2 regions of the Paenibacillus sp. KACC 21273 genome follow, and region 1 is predicted to be linked to the other one. Evidence: riboswitches for the same ligand, from Rfam matches in the RefSeq annotation. Region 1 holds a riboswitch; the other holds the start of a gene.
The links. A riboswitch is a leader RNA that binds a small molecule or an ion and turns the genes downstream of it on or off. The one in region 1 is predicted to bind cyclic di-AMP.

Region 1 (9,202 bases):
TTATATGTTAAGTCATCGCAGATTAGCTTGGCATCGTCCCAAGCTGTTGATCGACGCACTGGATCATATGATTCCACAAGCAGTACGACATTGGGTTACTCCTTTTCGTATACTCAAAAATGCTGCTACAGGCAAAATGGAACAGGAAAAAAAGAAAATCGTAACCAAAATATTGATCGGTCTGGTGATTGCCTTTCCGCTACTATTGATTATTATCAGTCTGCTAACATCGGCTGATCGCATATTTGGAAATTTATTATCTACATTGCCGAATTGGATTGATGGACTGTCGTTTGGAGAAGGTAGTTTTCGTGTGTTATGGATTGTGATTGGAGGACTGATCTTTTTCGGATATTTGTGGGGATTTGTACAACCCTATATCTATCCGCCAGTCGTTGATTATAGACAACAACCGCTACCCCGTTCAGCTTCTTCTGCCTCTGGAGTCGGTCTATCTTCACCTGTTCCGCCTGTCTATGGACCGCAACCGCTATTAGCGTCTCCTGTTGCTAAGCGTGATCCGGTACGCATTGATCCTATTATTATGGCGACGATACTGATCTTGATTAATATCGTGTATGTGCTCTTTGTAGTGGTGCAGTTCTCTTACTTATTCGGTGCAGGGCAAGGGCAGATTCCAGATGGGCATTCTTATGCAGAGTATGCTCGCAGTGGATTTGTTGAACTGGTCATGGTGACTTCATTGAACTTTGTAATTATGGTATGTGTACTTTTGTATATGGCAGACAGCAATCTGATCTTGCGCCGTATCAACAATAGTATGTTGTATATTTTACTGATTTGCTCTGGTGTGATGTTATATTCAGCATTTGCCCGTCTTATCTTATATGAACAAGCTTATGGATATACGTATACCCGTTTTCTTGTGCATGCGTTTATGATCTTTCTCGGTGTATTATTACTGGTCGCAGGCTTGCGTATCTATTGGAAAAAGGTACCACTTGTCAAATGTTATATCGTGCTTGCGCTTACCGCTTATGTGGTTGTGAATTATGTAGGGATGGATCGAATTATCGCTGTGCAGAATTTAGATCGATATGAACAGACAGGACAGATTGATTTCGATTATCTCAACAATTTGTCCAGTGATGCGATTCCTGTATTGTTACAGCGAAGTGCGACACTATTACCTGCATCTCAGCATTATTTCCGTCAGGATAAAGCTTATTTATTTGAAAAAGAACAATCCTGGCAGTCGATTAACTGGGCAGATTACCGCGCAATACGAGCGCTTCGTAGCGATGGATCTTCTTAATTTGGATCGAAAAGCATATTATCTTACAGCACCAAAGGAGCGAAATATGATGGTAACTCAAGCATTGATCGAATGGAATATAGATCCCACTTCGTTGCCACAGCAGAAATGGTTAACCGATCAACAACTCAATGTAGACTTGTATTCTTCTACCGTTGACCCTACAGAGGAAGGATGGAATATCCAGATTCGAATTACAGAATCATTGCCAGATTCTTGGAATACGTATGCAGAAGTTCAATTTCTGACCGATCCCGATGATCCGTTAGAAGAAGGATTTACATTTTTATTATGGGCAGGTTCTTATGTAGCCGATGTGACGATTGTAGGGGAAACTCATTAATATATAACGCAAAAAGCTCTCCATATCAAAGGAGGGCTTTTTTATATAGTCTATGGTGTTTGTTCTATGCTAGAGCCATCATTGATCTTATATCTATAGTCAATACACTTAACTTTGTTGTTGCGTTGGAGCTAGAGCGATCTCACGAATATTGATACTTTGAGGCTGACTGAATGCAAAGTAAATCGTATCTGCAATCGTTTGTGGCATTAAGTTGAGTTTAGCTTTTTCTCCGGTCGTCTGATCGTTCCACTCGGTCTCAGTTAATCCAGGAGAGATCGTAACGACCCGTACGTTGTGCGGAGCTACTTCTTCGCGTACATTTTCACTGATTGAATGAACAGCAAATTTGGTTCCACCATAAGCGACATGATCGGCAAATGTTTTTTTGCCTGCAATCGAGCTGATATTGATAATAGTACCTGACTTTTGCTCAATCATTGATGGAAGTACAGCTTGCATCCCATTCAGAAGTCCAATGACATTGGTATTATACATCTCTTGCCATTCTGCTGGATCTTGAGTCGTAATATCACCAAGCAACATTCGACCTGCATTGTTCACAATCCCTTTGACCGGACCGAAATGTTCTTCTGCTTCTGCAATCGCTTGATCCAGAGCAGGTCGATCTGTAATATCAATAATCGCTTTCATCACCTGACGACCAGCAAATGCTTTTAACCGATCTTCGCGACGAGAAAGTAACAATACATTATGTCCTTTAGCGATAAAAAGTTTGGCAGTAGCTTCTCCTATACTTGACGACGCGCCTGTAATCACAACAAATCCTGTTTTCATAATTCAATAAACTCCTTTATTGATATGAGATAGTGGAAGGGAACAACTTCACATTATCATGTCTAGGTAAGGAGCACAGTGAGAAAGATTATAGTTAACAACATTTTTGAATATAAATTTTTGATAATCAAAATATATTCCAATTGATACCCCTGATCGCATAGCAAATTACCTGCAACCCTTTGATAGATGAAGGGATTGCAGGCTAGTAATGAATATATGATTGACAGTCGCTATATTACACCGAATGAGGTTCCAATACCAATTCATCAATCAACTTGCCTTTAAATACTTTCAGATATTGATATTGCCCGTCGATACATAATTTGAGCAATCCATTATCGAAGTCTGTATGCATATCTTTGAAAAAGATACCTTCTGTAATGATCGGTCGACCATGCGTCTCATACGCAATTTCGTATCCGCGCGAAGTCTGAATCACGTCTACATCTACGCCTTGTTCATGGGTTTCTTCGAGATGGGCTTGCATACGCTGTACCGCTACAATATGTAGATCGATCGCTCCCAGCTTTTCCAGTAGGTCGTTTACGATCGAACCTTTTATAATTTCTTGCCAGCGAGTCTGAGCCGATTGTCCAATAATAAGTTGCGTAATATCGTGTTGTTGAGCGGTAGAAGTAATAATATCAGCCGCTTCTTGTCCGTTACTTTCTAAAAGCACAAAATGACCGCCAGCTTCTTCTGTTAATTTACGCCATAACGCTACATAGTTCTCTTGTTGTTGATCCATTTCATCGAGAGGTTGATCGATTACACTTAATACACAAAGTGGAGACTGAATAAGTTGAGATAAATGAATACCACGCCTGATCAATCGTTCTCCATTGGGTCCATAATACACACAGACCATAATCTTTTCAGAATTCAAGCTAGATACACTCCTTTATTGAGGTAGTTATGATCCATTAACCATAATTATTTAAAAGGAATAATACGCGATTGTATAATCTAACAAAAAAGCATGATTCACCAGTATATCAGAAGATGCCCATACATCGGGCGGATCTTGTAGTCGATTGCATAGATCAGTTAAAGCCTCTACCATCACCTGACTACGCACATCTCCCCAGCTAGCATGATGTTGATCGATATGAGATTGTGCTTGCTGTAACGAGCATTTTTTCAGCGTAGAGAATACCCGGCACCATTTCACCAAGTCTAAATGTTGAACCTGATCGGTAAACGAATATTCCGCCCAACCAGTAATCCCATGACTTGCTATTTTTAACAGCCCACAATGCAGATACCCATCCATATCAGGTAATGCGAGCAGATGATTATCATACTGGAACACTTCAATCGAATGAATATGATGTGTAGCCAGATCCACCGTGGATACAGTGTTGCTAGCAGGCGCTATCGGCGAAATTAAACTCATCTCAAATCTACACTCCTTCAAATAAAATCGCTATCTCTATACACAGTAAAACCAGATAAATCAGTAGCCGGCACACTTTTTTGATGTCAGATATTGTTAGCAATCATAGTACCGTTAAGGGTAGAAGTAAAATCAAATCTAAGCTTTTAATAGGCGTTATATGCTTGAAAATAACGATGTAATCGGATTCATTGGTCTCAATCACGTTCTAATGGCTATCATGCTCGCTGATACAACCGTTTATATAAATACTGCGCAAACAGCAGAAAAAGAAGGATGGAATGATGCAAATAAGAGCATACTGCTCAAAAGATAAAGGAATTGATTCAAATTCACTCTTTATGAAGATTCAGACTGCTTTACAAACGAAAAAGGCGGGCGTATGATTTCATTCAAGTTCATTACAGCTTAATGGCTGAAAGGCTAAATCTAGACCTTTCAGAAAGCGGGGGAACCATACGAATAGACAGGGTATTACAGATCTATTCAGGGGTGAATCAGAGACGACAGCTCAGGCTGATCTATCTGTAGGGAGACTCTTACTTCCGAATCCGTCAGCTAACCTCGTAAGCTGCAATAAGAGAGACGACAACAGTCATCTATGCCATATCAGGGGCTTTTTTTGCTCCTGTCTTAGAAGCTGATGAAGAGGTCCTCTTCTAACGGCTTTTTTTTGTTGTCTACAATGAGTGGAGGAGCGCGAACACGCATGGAGTACGAACAGGAATTTGTACTGGTATCGCCTGCTACAGTAGCAGGGGAGCAATTTATTCAATTACTCAAAGTTAAAAAAATACCGTTTGCTATTATAGTGAACAGTCAGGCAGATCAGCTTCGATTTGAAAAGATAGGCATTGAGCATATTCTAGTAATAGATACTCAGCGACAAGACTTATGGCGTATCCCGCAATTGAATATTGGCAAAATCTATTTATTTGAACGTAGTCTACCGTTATGTTGTCGTTATATCCAGATCTGTCGTGCATGGACATCTGATAAGCTATATGTCATTACAGAAGGCAGCCAATCACGCTTAATTTATCGTGGTTTGGGTGCAGATTATATTATTCATACCAATGGAAGTAGCGCTTCGTTTTTATTATAAAAAAAGACTGCTGATCCAACGATCATTTTATTTTGCAATTTGTCGGTGATATCTTGATAATAAAGAAGATAGAGAACCAAGATGATGCGCAGAATGGAGATGATCGTTGTGATCGGTAAAACAGCACTCGTCGCTGGAGCAACAGGTCTTGTGGGCAAAAAGTTGTTGCGTCAGTTATTAGATAGCACAGAATATACACGAGTGATTGCTCTTGTCCGTGAACCTGTGCAACAACTACAACATCTGAAGTTGCAACAGATCGTAGTGGATTATCATAGATTAGAAGATTATCGAGCAGAGATGAAAGCAGATGATGTTTTTTGCTGTCTCGGTACAACGATTAAGCAAGCAGGAACGCAAGCGCAGATGATCGAGATTGATGTATTGTATCCTGTGTCTGTCGCTATGGTGGCGTATAAACAAGGAGCCAAGCAGTTTATCGTGATTAGCTCGATGGGCGCTGATCCCAAATCCAGTATTTTCTATACACGTACCAAAGGAGATATGGAGCAACGGTTACAACAAGTTGGTTATTCTTCATTATCGATTGTTCGCCCCTCTTTATTGCTAGGCAAACGCAAAAATAGCCGCGCAGGAGAGCAATTCGGTGCTGTAGTCTCTCAAGCATTATCATTTCTAATGATAGGTCCTCTCCGCAAATATCGAGGTATCGAAGCAAGTGACGTTGCACGAGCGATGTATCGGATCGCTCAGACCTCCAAGTCAGGTACTCACATATATATGTCAGATCAATTGCAACGAATCGCAGACGAGTCCCAGAGTCGCTCTGCTTCGATAAGCAAATCAGCGAGATCGTAGTAGGTTATAGTTCAATTTTTAATTATAGAAATGGAGAATATCAATATGCCTCAGTTAGAACCAAAGCAAGCCGCTTCAATTATCGAAAAATGGATTGCTTTTTACGATATGGATAATGCCAAAGCATGGGATAAAGACGATTATCCTTTTATCCAATCTTCTTGCAAAGTGATGCGCAGTGCTATTCAAGCATTACGTGGAAAAGCACCTGCACCTAATGAACGTCGCAAAATCGTGACTGGACTTGAAGATTGGTTAGATGATTCATTTATGGACGATCCGAATGAATGGGAAAAAGAAAATAAAGCATTTGTGCAAGAAGCATTAGAAGCGATTCAATTTACGATTCAATTTCTACAAAAATAATGAATAACAGGTAGGAGTGCTCTATGCCAGACGGGTATATTCCACTGTGCAGTCGTGTAATTGGCGATTTTTATATTGCATTTGAACCGCACTCCCATAGTCTAAATATCTATATGCAAAGACCAGAACCAGCGCTCGAAGGGTCTACAGATAGTTCTACGATTATATCGGATGATCAATCTACCATTCCGCCTGCTTCGATGTTGTTGATCGGGTATCTCAAGGTCACATATTCACAAGCTGCTAAGCCTACCGAGTCAGAAGATGATCCTTCTGAAAAAGGGTGTGGGCTGGATGCGGTCTATATCAGTGATTTTCAAATTTATTTCAATTATCAAGATCTCAAATTAGCTGTACCTGTGATTACGTTGTTACGAGATACATTAGCGACTGAAGGATATCGTCTACTGGCTGCACATATTTTCAAAAATGAACGCTCGTATGCCAAATTACATCATACGTATATCGAGCGTTGTGGAGCCACGATACGGCGTGAATATAGCGATTATGTCATTATAGAATGGAAATGGAATCCGGCAGATGATGCAGACAGGAGAATAAGATGAATCACGATACGAACAACCATATTCAGGTAACTCTGTGCCGGGAAGAAGAAGCTCATATCATATGCAATATGTATCCATATTACTTGTACGATCTGTCAGAGATATGGGAACGTCAGCCGAACTCACAAGGCATATTTGATGAAGAACAATATGCTACGCTTCACCAGCAAAGCGATGCGTTTCTGATCTGGTGGCGACATCCAGGGGTTCTATATCCGTGGATTATTCGTGTGAACGGCGTGCCTGCTGGATTTGCTTTGATAGCGACTCCTCCTTATATCCCTGATGGTTCTCATGCACACTATTACTTAAATGAGTTTTTTGTTATGCGTCCATTTCGTGGACAAGGAGTCGCTCAGCAAGCGGCTATTCACGTATTTGACCAATATCGAGGCGATTGGGAACTACAGACCAATGCTTCCTCACGAAATCATCATACTCAATCGTTCTGGAACAATATATTGTCACAATATACAGAGGATCAGTACAGTAAGCGCGAAATAACAGATGAAGATCAGCAACAATTGCTCTCGTATTGCTTTAATAATCAGCAAAAAAACGAATAATCATGATTTTTTTCAGTTTGTTACTTTCTTTTCATGGACAATATATAACGTTTTGTGTAACATAGGCATAATTCACTTTATTGATAAGGAGTATACCTATGGCACAAAAAGAAGGTTCAGGTTCAGCAAGTACAGGCAGTGGTAAGATCGAACGGTTTTCAACAAGCGGGTTTATTTTGGCAGCGATTGGTAGTTCAGTAGGTCTGGGGAATATGTGGAAGTTCCCTTATATCACCGGTAAATACGGTGGGGCTGCATTTTTCTTAATGTTTATTATTTGTCTGATCGTAGTAGGTCTACCGATTCTATTGGCAGAAATGGCGATTGGTCGAAGTGGACGGGGTAATGCTGCGGCTTCGCTTTTCAACATTACAGGGAAGAAGCATTGGAAATGGATCGGTACGATTCCAGTAGTGACTTCTTTCTTGATTATGTGTTATTACGGTGTGGTAGCAGGATGGACATTGCATTATACGGTATTGTCTTTTAGCGGTAGTCTGTCTGATGTTAATACTGATTTTACAGCAGCATTTACAAATTTTGCTGGTGGTTATGCACCATTGTTCTGGCAAGCGGTTGTAATGTTAATTACAGGTATCGTTATAGCTAAAGGGGTATCTGGCGGAATTGAGAAATACAATAAGATTCTGATTCCAGGATTTTTGGTTATTTTGCTAATATTGATGTTCCGTTCATTGACGTTGCCTGGAGCAGCGGCAGGGGTAGAATTTTTCTTAGCACCTGATTTTGATAAGTTAAGTCGGGCTTCGATCTTAACAGCGCTAGGACATGCGTTCTTCTCGCTGTCACTTGGAATGGGTTGTATGTTAACGTACGGTTCTTATGTGCGTAAAGAGCAATCACTAGGTAAAGCAGCGCTTGCTATTGGAGCAGGAGACTTGTTCTATGCACTATTAGCAGGGCTGATTATTTTCCCTACAGTATTCTCTTATGGACTCAAACCGGATCAAGGGGTAGGGCTAGCATTTATGGCGTTGCCTGCGGCATTTGCGCAAATGCCTTTAGGTGCTTTTTTTGGCGGTCTATTCTTCTTATTGCTAGCGATTGCGGCGATTACTTCATGCTTCTCTATTCTCGAAGTACCTGTAGCGTATGCGATGGGACAATGGAATTGGACTCGTAAAAAAGCAGCGAGTATTGTCTGTATTTTCTCTTTCATACTCGGTGTTCCTGCCGCGTTATCTGTCGGGGGTGTTCTTAGCTTTATCACATTGGATGGCAAAAGTATTTTTGATGTATTCGACTTTGTTACTTCTTATATTTTGATGCCTGTGGGCGGATTTATTGTTACGATCTTTACCGGATATGCATGGAAACGCGCAGGTGAAGAAGCAGGATTATCAGGATTTTGGTACGATACATGGATGTTTATTTTACGTTATATTGCACCGATCTTAATTATCCTGATCTTCTTATTTTCTATAGGCATTATTCAACCGCCTCAACCGGAATAAATACGAAAAAAGGAGCATTTATATGACCATTTCTTCTCAAGAAGCTTTTTCCAAAGCATTAGTACAGTCTTTGATCGGAGAAAGAGGGCATTTACCTATCGCGCGCGCGTTGTCGGATATCGATCTAGAATTGTCCGGTCGTGTGCTAGAACATTCTCCTTATACAATTTACCAACTGATTAGTCATATGAGTTACTGGCAAGACTTTATGTTGACTCATTTACGCGGTGAAAAGCCTCAATTGCCAGCGAATGTTAGCGAAAGTTGGCCTACAGAAGTCCAAGCTGTCGATGAAGCGACATGGCAAGATGTATTGGATCGCTTTTTGCAAGGGATCGATTACGCTTGTGAGTTAGCACGTACGATGAATCTGGAGCAACCATTAGTTCATTTCCCGGGAGAAACGGCGGCTGGATTGTTGCGTAATATCGCTTCGCATAATACGTATCATTTAGGCGAAATCGTATTGTTACGTCGTCTGTTTGGCGC
Region 2 (9,202 bases), 310 kb from region 1:
CATCACGATTTTCTGTGCATCCGTAGCCAGTTGATATTGCGCTACATTCCATTCCCGAATCGATTCATGCAAAATATGAGCAAATCGATTACTGTTTGATAAAAACTGTTGGCGATCATAAAGTAGCTTCATAATGACACTGCCCATCGTTGCCAGAGCAGACAAAATCTCACGACATTCTTCGCCTTCTTGCTCATCTCCTATTGCAACAGCAAGTACAGCTCTAGTTTTGTCTGCATAAACGATAGGATATTCAATCATTAATGATGAAGGCACTGAACGATTCAGATATGAATGTGTTGCCGGTTGATTATTTCCATTTTCCAAATAGCGACGAGCAATATCTCGGGCATACGTTTCTCCGCGCGGGCTTTCCATACCACGAGCGACCATTTGCACTTTTTCGTCTTCACTTGCCCGATGAACAACAATTGATGCAGATGGACTCCATACCAGATTCAGACTCATATCTACCAGCATAAATAGAACCCGCTGAATATCCTGCACAGATACCATTACACTGGCTAGTTCCATTAACGGCTTGAAGCGCTGAATCTGCTTTTCCATACGACCATGAGTAATATGGTTACCAATATACCAACCAATTAAAGAGATCAATGTTTCTTCAAAACGAATATTGGTATTTGTTGATAATTTTTCTTCCAAACCGATGCCAAATAACAACCCGTAATTTTCATCGTCATACCGAATCGGAAAACATTGTACTTCATAGATCGAAGCTAATCCTTTTTGTAGAAAAAAGTGACTGCGTGGATCTCTACCTACATCTTTCCAGTGGCTTAATTGCTCGCTAAGTACTGCTTGACCGAGAAAACCTTCGCCTTCGTGGAAAATAGCTCCTTTTAACTCAGCGGCGGCAGGCCCTGTACTGCTCACAATACGATAAGTACCAGAAGATGTTTTTAAAGCAAATCCGAATACATCTGCCAGATCGCTAGAAGCAAGCACCGCTCGTGTCACTTCTTCTATAGGCATATTGCGACTGGAATCCGACCGCAACGTTTCATTAAGAGTCGTCAGACGTTCTGCGAACTTTTTCTCTTTGTATCCTGATTTCAAGATAAGCGCGATAGCTTTAGATAATTTATTAATCTTATCTTTTTTATATTCTATTTGCGTAACATCGTCTTCTGGTGTACTTTGTATTCGTTCTCTCATGATACGGAAAAGTTCCGCAGGCCCTTTCAAATCCGGGCTATTGTAATTCACATGATCGATAATGTTTTGTCTGGTATTTTCTTGAATAATAATGCCTGCCCAGATATACATCTCAATCGGTTGCTGATCGATACTAACAGGTGAAATAATCCACTTGATTCCAGGTATCCATTGATCAGACAAAGCAGTAACTCGAAGCCTTTTCAACTTATCGATTTCTGCTTTTAACATACTTTCAAGTTCTTTGGGATACGTGATGAACAAATTAGCGATTTCAGCATCTGAAGGTGTACTTAACAAATGCCCTTCATGATTTGTAATAAAAATAAATAAACCTGTAAGTTCTGCATATACATTTTGGAGTTCCTGACAGCTGTCCAAGTTATCATTTATAAAATAGCTTTCAATCATAAGCATTCATGTCCACTTCTGTTTGAATATAAGGCGTTTTATAACGATAAATAGCACGCGTACCCTGACCATTTTTTTCTAAAATTGATAATTCAGTCAAACGATCAAGCGCACGTTCAATTAAATGCGCATTGCGTCCAAGTCGTTTGGACATGCCCGTACTGGTTTCTAATGCATAAGGATTATTTTCAAAAAATAAGGTACATTCCATCTGTAATGTGATTACATCGCTTTCTGATACCATAAAAGCTTAATCCCTCCTTATACCAGCCGGACAAATGGTGTTTCTGAAATATTAGCTACGATGTGTGGTGCTGACACTCTTCCGCTTGGTGATTTAGTTACTTGTAAATACTGATAATTACCATCAACCCATGTTCGGATTACTCCATTACAAGTACGTTCCAAAAATGAAGCTGTCTCTGTTCCAATTTCACTAAAATTACAATGCGCCATTACAGTAATGCCAAGCGCCCGCCAAAGTGAAATTTCTTCTGAGAAGTATTTCACAACAAAATCTTTGCCACGTTCTGAAATAATTGTATTTAGATCATAATAGATGAACCAACGCTTATCACAAAGCTCTTCACATTCAAAAATAGGAGAAAGCTTTTCATTTAGCGTATTAGCATATTCATCATTCTCTACATCATCTACACGAATAAGCGCTTTTTCTAATCCACTGTCTACAGCACGCTTATAATGCTCAATAAAATGAGCTTTTCCTTCATCGACAGCCTGACGCAAAGACACTCCAAACAAATCGATCGTATCGGCAAACATATCTAAAGTAGTATTACCAGACATCATCGTCACTGTACAATCATCGTCTTTGATACGTTGTGCATAAATAGAAGAAAGTAGATATCTATAGTTGGCTTTACTATTTGTATCGATCATAAAGACGCTGCCTTTAGGAATACCACCCATCAACAGATCATCTAATGAATCAATACCTGTGGATAGTACTTCAGTTTCCTGTACCAATATCTTATCTTCTGCCATCGATAACGAAGGAATAATATATACTCCATCTTCGATAAACTTATAAGTATGTTCACCTTCCAAAATTCGGGTACCACGCATTTTAAGTACTTCAATAGTACGCTTACGATACTTTTCCATTAAAGGCTTTAACGAAAGTCTGATAATCCCATCACAGATATAATTCTCGAAAGGAATATTCATCCCTTCTACTTCTGAATATTCTCTTATAAAAAAAGAAGTTAAAGTATGCTTGCGCATAATGTTACGAATGGTATAAACATTTGTCCTGGCTTCTTGTTCACTACTGAGTAAGCGAAATAAACTAATACTATCCATAACTACGCGTTTACAACCAATTTCTTTGATCATATGTTCAAAAAGACCATTGGGTTCAAGCATTTGTTCTAATAAAATCTCGGGTTCTATACAGATCACACGTAATAAGTTACGCCGTTCCAACTCTTTCAAATTCCAACCGAACCGTTGCATATCATCGTAAATTTGTTCAGGAAGTTCTTCAAATGTAATGTATATCCCCGGTTCATTATGTTTAACAGCACCTTCAACCAAAAATTGCATGCCTATTGTAGTTTTTCCTGTGCCTGGTTCACCTTCCAGAATTACGACGCCTCCTGGCGGTATGCCTCCACATAAAATATCATCCAGTCCCGGGATACCTGTACTAATTGGCTGTTTTAATGTACTAATATAAGCAGCTTCACTTTTTTGCATGTAGTGTTCCCTCCATCTGTAGAATATTTTAGTCAAGCAAGGGACAGCTTCTTACGATGATAACTTTATCTTAATTATAACAAGGCTTTATCAATAGAAGAAAGCAAATTTCCAATTTTGGTAAGGACGGAAAAAGACGCATTGTATTCACAACCTTTTTTACCATATTTTACTTGTTATTATATGATATAAATAAAGATAATCCTACTGTTTTGAATCCTGAATAATTACTTTTAAAATATAATTCTTCTATAGAAGCTACATATTTGGAGAATGCTTCAAAACGCTACGAATAATAAAAGACCGACGATCTGAGGGTCGTCGGTCTTTTGCATAAATAGTAGACTATATAAAGTATTATTAACCTTCTAATGCTGTTTTAAACTCTTCAGAAGATTGGTTCCACCATTCTTCATTATGAGCGACTAATAATTTTTTAAGTGCAGCCTTTTCTTCGCTTCCCAAACCTTCTAACATAATGCGACGCTTGATAGCATAATCCAGTTTGTTCACATGCTCTGCGAGGATTTTCCATCCTTTTTTCTCTTCTTCGTTAATCCACATTTCGCAAGCTGTAGCGCCAGCATAATTAACACCTTCAGCTAATTTATCGACTGCTACCCATACTAACCATACTTGACGACCGCCATTTACTTCTTCGCGGTTAGTCGTAAATTTGATCCCTTTTTCTACTTTACTTTTGGCGTGCATTGCACCAACATCGATTTTTGCTTCGCCATGGTCTATAATGATAGGGGACACATTATTGAGGTTAATCGCTCCTGCTCCAAAACCTTTGTGTTTACTGCTTTTTGCACTACTACTTACAATATTAAGTGACATCGACTTTTTACTTGGTTGATTTTCATCCATATCGTTCAAATACTCCTTTGTGGGGTCAGTATAAATAAGGTTATTATACATAGATTTATGGTTCGATTTATTATTCATATTGTATCGAATATTGCCTTAAAAGCCAATAAAGTCGATTATTGTCATCAATTTTCATAAAAAAAGGAAAAAAACGTTCATTATTGGGATCGACGAACCGAATAAAGTATATATAGTGATCACAATTCTTCATCAAACGCCACTATATGAGCAAAAGATTAAAATTTTTTAACTTTTAAAAAGACGATAACCGTAGGGTTTCACAGAGATTTAATACTAAAATACAAAAGTAAATCTTAAAAACAGATGAATAAACGTTTGCCAAAGTAAAAAACCTCTGGTAGAATAAATCCAGTGAGATTTTAGTAACAACTTTGTAAACTTTAAAACTAAATGCTGTAACCTTTATAGCAACTGAAAATTTTGTCGTTTTGTCGTAATGATCCGTGTACGGTACACACCAAGCTTTGAGCCAAATTCCGTGGTACCGGGAAACGGGGGAACCGTTTTGGGTGAATTGATCTTGTTTCGGAGGGATCATAGGGGAATACCTTCTACCGAATCCTTAAGCTAACCTCGTAGGCAATTGGAAGGGGACAATTGATTTTGAACATGAAAAAGAAACTAACAGCCGCAGTAATGGGACTTGCTATTGCATTTACGTCACTTGGAGTAACAAGTGCGCATGCAGATTCTAAAATGGATCAAGTTATCGACGGAGCTATTGGAACACCTTATCGTATTGGTGGAACATCTTTCAGCGGTTTTGACTGCTCGGGATTTACACAATATGTATTCAGCAAAATGAACATTGATCTTCCTCGCCAATCTAGCTCTCAATATCAAGTAGGCGAGCCTGTATCAAAAAGTGATTTAATTGCTGGAGATCTGTTATTTTTCAATACTACTGGGGCTGGCGTTTCACATGTAGCAGTTTATGTAGGAAATGGTAACTTCGCACACGCTTCTACTTCCAAAGGTGTGAGAATTGACAGTTTGAGCATGGATTACTATCAAAATCGTTACGTTGGTGCTAAACGTGTTATGAGCGATTCCACATATAACACCTTCGCAACTGACAATTAATCATCGTATTTACAACTCATATAAATGAACCTATAAACCATTGAAGATTCCCGCCAGAATCTTTAGTGGTTTTTTTATGTTCCTATATAAGTAAGACGTATTAAACATCCAATAGGTTACATAAAATAATAAATTTATATCAATTGTTCTTTATAATTATGTCTACTTATTATTAACCTACTCGTAATTATGGTAAACAGGATATTGCAAATTTTTTAAGTTTTTTTTATGGTATATATAAAGTACAGTCAGAGGAGGTTATGTCATGAGCTCACTGTCACATTCTATTTTTCATACGATTCCTTTGACAGAACAACATGCTGCCCAAGTATGTACATGGATATATGATCCTCCTTATAATATCTACGGCTGGATGCCCTGGGATCAAATGAAAGAATTAGGGATTGAGTTCGGTGATCCTGAGATTCGGCAACAACAGTATGTATCGGTATTGGATCAGACAGAACAGTTAGCCGGATTTGCTCAACTTTTTCCATTAGGAGATACGATACGCTTAGGGATTGGCATGCGTCCTGATCTTTGTGGTCATGGTTATGGAGAAGCTTTTGTAGAAGCTATTGTAAAAACGGCTCAAAACCGTAACGCGACAGCCGAAATCGATCTGGAAGTGTTGACCTGGAATCAGCGGGCTATCCGTACGTATCAAAAAGCAGGCTTTTATATTACAGATATGTATGAGCGTAGAACGCCTGATGGTATGAAGCCTTTTTATTGTATGGTCTATCAAGCACCTACTGATGCACGTTATCTTGATATATAAACAAACAAAAAGCACAGCGTAGATGATCTTCTAGTTCATCTGCTCTGTGCTTTTGCTATATACGTATTTTATTAATCTTTTGTTAGATCAAGGTCACAAATGTCATTTCTTCTTTGCCAATCAAAATATCAATGCGATGTGTGTCTGCATCATAGATGACTACCCCACTACCTACGTGGATCATAGATTGTGAGCCAAGCGCAAAAAATAAGTCTTCTGCCAACGCTTCATTTACTTCATTTCGTTCACCCTCAGCAAGCACTTCCCACTCTTGAGGTTCCATATCAAAAAACAAATAACTGTCTGGAATCATGGCTACTGCTGATGTTAAATCACTCAATATCTCTTCATAATCTCTTCCATGCTTAACGCCCATACTCAACCTCCCGATCTGTCGATATTGTTACAATTCCCAACTTATTTACATTATAACGCAAATATACACTAAAAAACTCTTAACAATGCAGCATATCTTGTCGATAAAAGAGTATCAGATGTTTTTGGAAAACACATCATTACATGGAAGTGGATGATGAGAGAGATAAACTATATACTCACGGACGAGGTGTATTATGCAAATTTCAACAATTATTGGTCTAATACTTGGTTTGGGTTCACTTATATTCGGTATGCTTCTAAAAGGTGCCCCCCTTATCAATCTGGTTAATAACCCGGCTGCTTATGTCATCATTTTTGTTGGTACAGCAGCAACAATCTTTATGGCTTTTCCAATGAATGAAGTTAAACGTCTTGGCAAATTGTTTAAAGTTGTTTTTGTTCAACAAAAATTAATGGACAAAAAAGATCTAGTAGGTATGTTTATGGAGTGGGCTTCTATTACGCGTCGTGAAGGTCTACTTGCATTGGAATCCAAAGTCGAAGAAATTGATCATCCTTTCCTTCGTAACGGAATGCGTATGATTATTGATGGTAATGATCAAGAGTTTGTACAAGATGTATTGATGGAAGATATTAATGCGACAGAAGAACGTCACCGTTCAGGCGCACTTCTTTTCTCACAAGCAGGTATGTATGCTCCTACACTGGGTGTACTTGGAGCGGTAGTAGGTCTGATTGCTGCGATGGCGGATTTGACTGACTTGGAAAAGCTTTCTCATGCGATTGCAGGGGCTTTTATGGCAACATTGCTCGGTATCTTTAGTGGTTATGTATTATGGCATCCTATTGCAACGAAGCTTAAACGTTTATCCAAAGCTGAAGTAGAAGTTAAATTAATGATGGTAGAAGGCTTACTATCTATTCAATCCGGTGTATCTACTATTGCGATTAGCCAGAAATTAGCTGTGTTCTTAACACCTACTGAAAATGCAAAAATGAACAGCGAAGAAAGTAGCGGTGGGGCTGTAGGGGAGGCGGTAGCCAGTGAGTAAAAAAGGTAGACACGAGCCTCATGAAGAACATCCAGATGAAAGTTGGTTACTTCCTTATTCTGACTTAATGACCCTTTTGCTAGCATTATTTATTACTCTATTTGCTATGAGTTCATTGGATGCATCCAAATTTCAACAAATGGCAGCAGCGATGAATGCAGCGTTCACCGGTGGTACAGGTGTTTTGGATCAAAATGCTATGGAAGAAACCAGCGGACAAACACCTAAATCCGACGATAATGAAACACCTGCTTCTGCGGCTTCACCGGCAGACAATACTCAAAAAAGCAGAGAAAGTTTACGTGAAAAACTCAAACAGCAAGAACAAGAAAATTTAGAAAAATTAAAAAAACAATTAGATAGCTATATCAAAAACAATGGATTGAGCCAGCAGTTAGCTACCAAGCTCAATCAATCTCAATTAAGTATCACAATCAGTGATAATACGTTATTTGCTTCTGGACGAGCTACTGTAAAACCAGAATCTCGTATACTGGCCAAATCAATCTCTAATATTTTGCAACAATTCCCAAATTACGATATTATCGTGTCTGGTCATACAGACAATATTCCAATCTCGAACTCGCAATATGAATCGAACTGGAATCTAAGTTCAGACCGTGCACTCAACTTTATGAAAATTCTATTGTTAAACAACAAATTAGATCCTCGTAAATTCAGTGCAATCGGATACGGACAATATCGACCTGTGGCTAGTAACTCTACTAATCTAGGACGTGCAGAAAATCGCCGGGTAGAAGTATCGATTATTCGTAAGTATGTAGACGAAGATGTGAATCCTACACTTCAATCTATGGCGAACAACGGTAAATAACAATCAAACTAACAAAAGAAACTTTAGAGATCTCTCTAAAGTTTCTTTTTTATTTCAAAATAATAACGATAGATTGAAAATAGACAATAGTTTGCCTAAAATAGAATACGGGCTAATTTTTATCATTTAAATATAGTTATCCACAACTTTTTCCGCTAAAACGGTATCATTTTCGTTTTTCAAGAGTTATCCACAGTTCTATCCACAACGTGTTAACAACGAATATCTGTTCGATGTACAAGTAAAGAAAGTATCCACAGTGAAAGGTTGGGTTTATTATTTCTCAAGAAGTACATGAGTATTGGATGCGAGAAGCAATAGCCGAAGCTCACAAAGCTGAACAGCTCGGTGAAGTACCGATCGGAGCGATTGTAGTTAAAGATAATGTAATCGTTGGCCGGGGTTATAATTTACGTGAAACTTCATTCGATGCTACTGCTCATGCCGAAATTATAGCGATTAGACAGGCAAGTGAAACATTGGGCGCCTGGAGATTATTAGATTGTACCCTGTATGTTACTTTAGAACCTTGCCCGATGTGTGCAGGGGCGATTGTACAGAGTCGTGTACCAACTGTAGTCTACGGAACTGTAGATCCCAAAGCAGGCTGTGCTGGTACATTGATGAATCTGCTACAAGAACCTAGATTTAACCATCGTACAGAGATCATTACAGATATATTGCAACCTGAATGTGCGTTACTATTAACTGACTTTTTCAAACAGCTACGCTTGCGACTCAAAAAGCGCAAACCGTTACAATCATAATTCTGTATAAGGAGGGGTTGTATGTCGCTAGAATTGTCTGATCGTACATTAGGTATTTATATTCGTTTACTTGAGCCAGAGGATGCTTCTGCCCTTCTCCAGTTACGAGTCAATAGTCGTGAAGCCAATCAAGTCTTTGAGC

Region 2: another riboswitch for cyclic di-AMP. It lies ahead of PQ460_RS23090 (C40 family peptidase); the one in region 1 lies ahead of PQ460_RS01040 (hypothetical protein).

The regions. Positions count from the first base shown of each region.
Region 1 covers NZ_CP117876.1:218,152-227,353, forward strand. The annotation lists gene PQ460_RS01015 (DUF4153 domain-containing protein) at 1-1,276, shown strand, start outside; gene PQ460_RS01020 (hypothetical protein) at 1,323-1,619, shown strand; gene PQ460_RS01025 (SDR family oxidoreductase) at 1,728-2,417, opposite strand; gene PQ460_RS01030 (universal stress protein) at 2,656-3,306, opposite strand; gene PQ460_RS01035 (hypothetical protein) at 3,358-3,816, opposite strand; cyclic di-AMP (ydaO/yuaA leader) riboswitch at 4,228-4,404, shown strand; gene PQ460_RS01040 (hypothetical protein) at 4,526-4,921, shown strand; gene PQ460_RS01045 (oxidoreductase) at 5,003-5,740, shown strand; gene PQ460_RS01050 (hypothetical protein) at 5,786-6,106, shown strand; gene PQ460_RS01055 (hypothetical protein) at 6,130-6,672, shown strand; gene PQ460_RS01060 (GNAT family N-acetyltransferase) at 6,669-7,238, shown strand; gene PQ460_RS01065 (sodium-dependent transporter) at 7,337-8,713, shown strand; gene PQ460_RS01070 (DinB family protein) at 8,736-9,202, shown strand, end outside.
Region 2 covers NZ_CP117876.1:5,260,732-5,269,933, forward strand. The annotation lists gene PQ460_RS23070 (LuxR C-terminal-related transcriptional regulator) at 1-1,590, opposite strand, end outside; gene PQ460_RS23075 (hypothetical protein) at 1,583-1,834, opposite strand; gene PQ460_RS23080 (ATPase domain-containing protein) at 1,852-3,309, opposite strand; gene PQ460_RS23085 (YwhD family protein) at 3,670-4,182, opposite strand; cyclic di-AMP (ydaO/yuaA leader) riboswitch at 4,661-4,800, shown strand; gene PQ460_RS23090 (C40 family peptidase) at 4,813-5,286, shown strand; gene PQ460_RS23095 (GNAT family N-acetyltransferase) at 5,552-6,067, shown strand; gene PQ460_RS23100 (hypothetical protein) at 6,150-6,443, opposite strand; gene motA (flagellar motor stator protein MotA) at 6,640-7,458, shown strand; gene motB (flagellar motor protein MotB) at 7,451-8,293, shown strand; gene tadA (tRNA adenosine(34) deaminase TadA) at 8,599-9,060, shown strand; gene PQ460_RS23120 (GNAT family N-acetyltransferase) at 9,082-9,202, shown strand, end outside.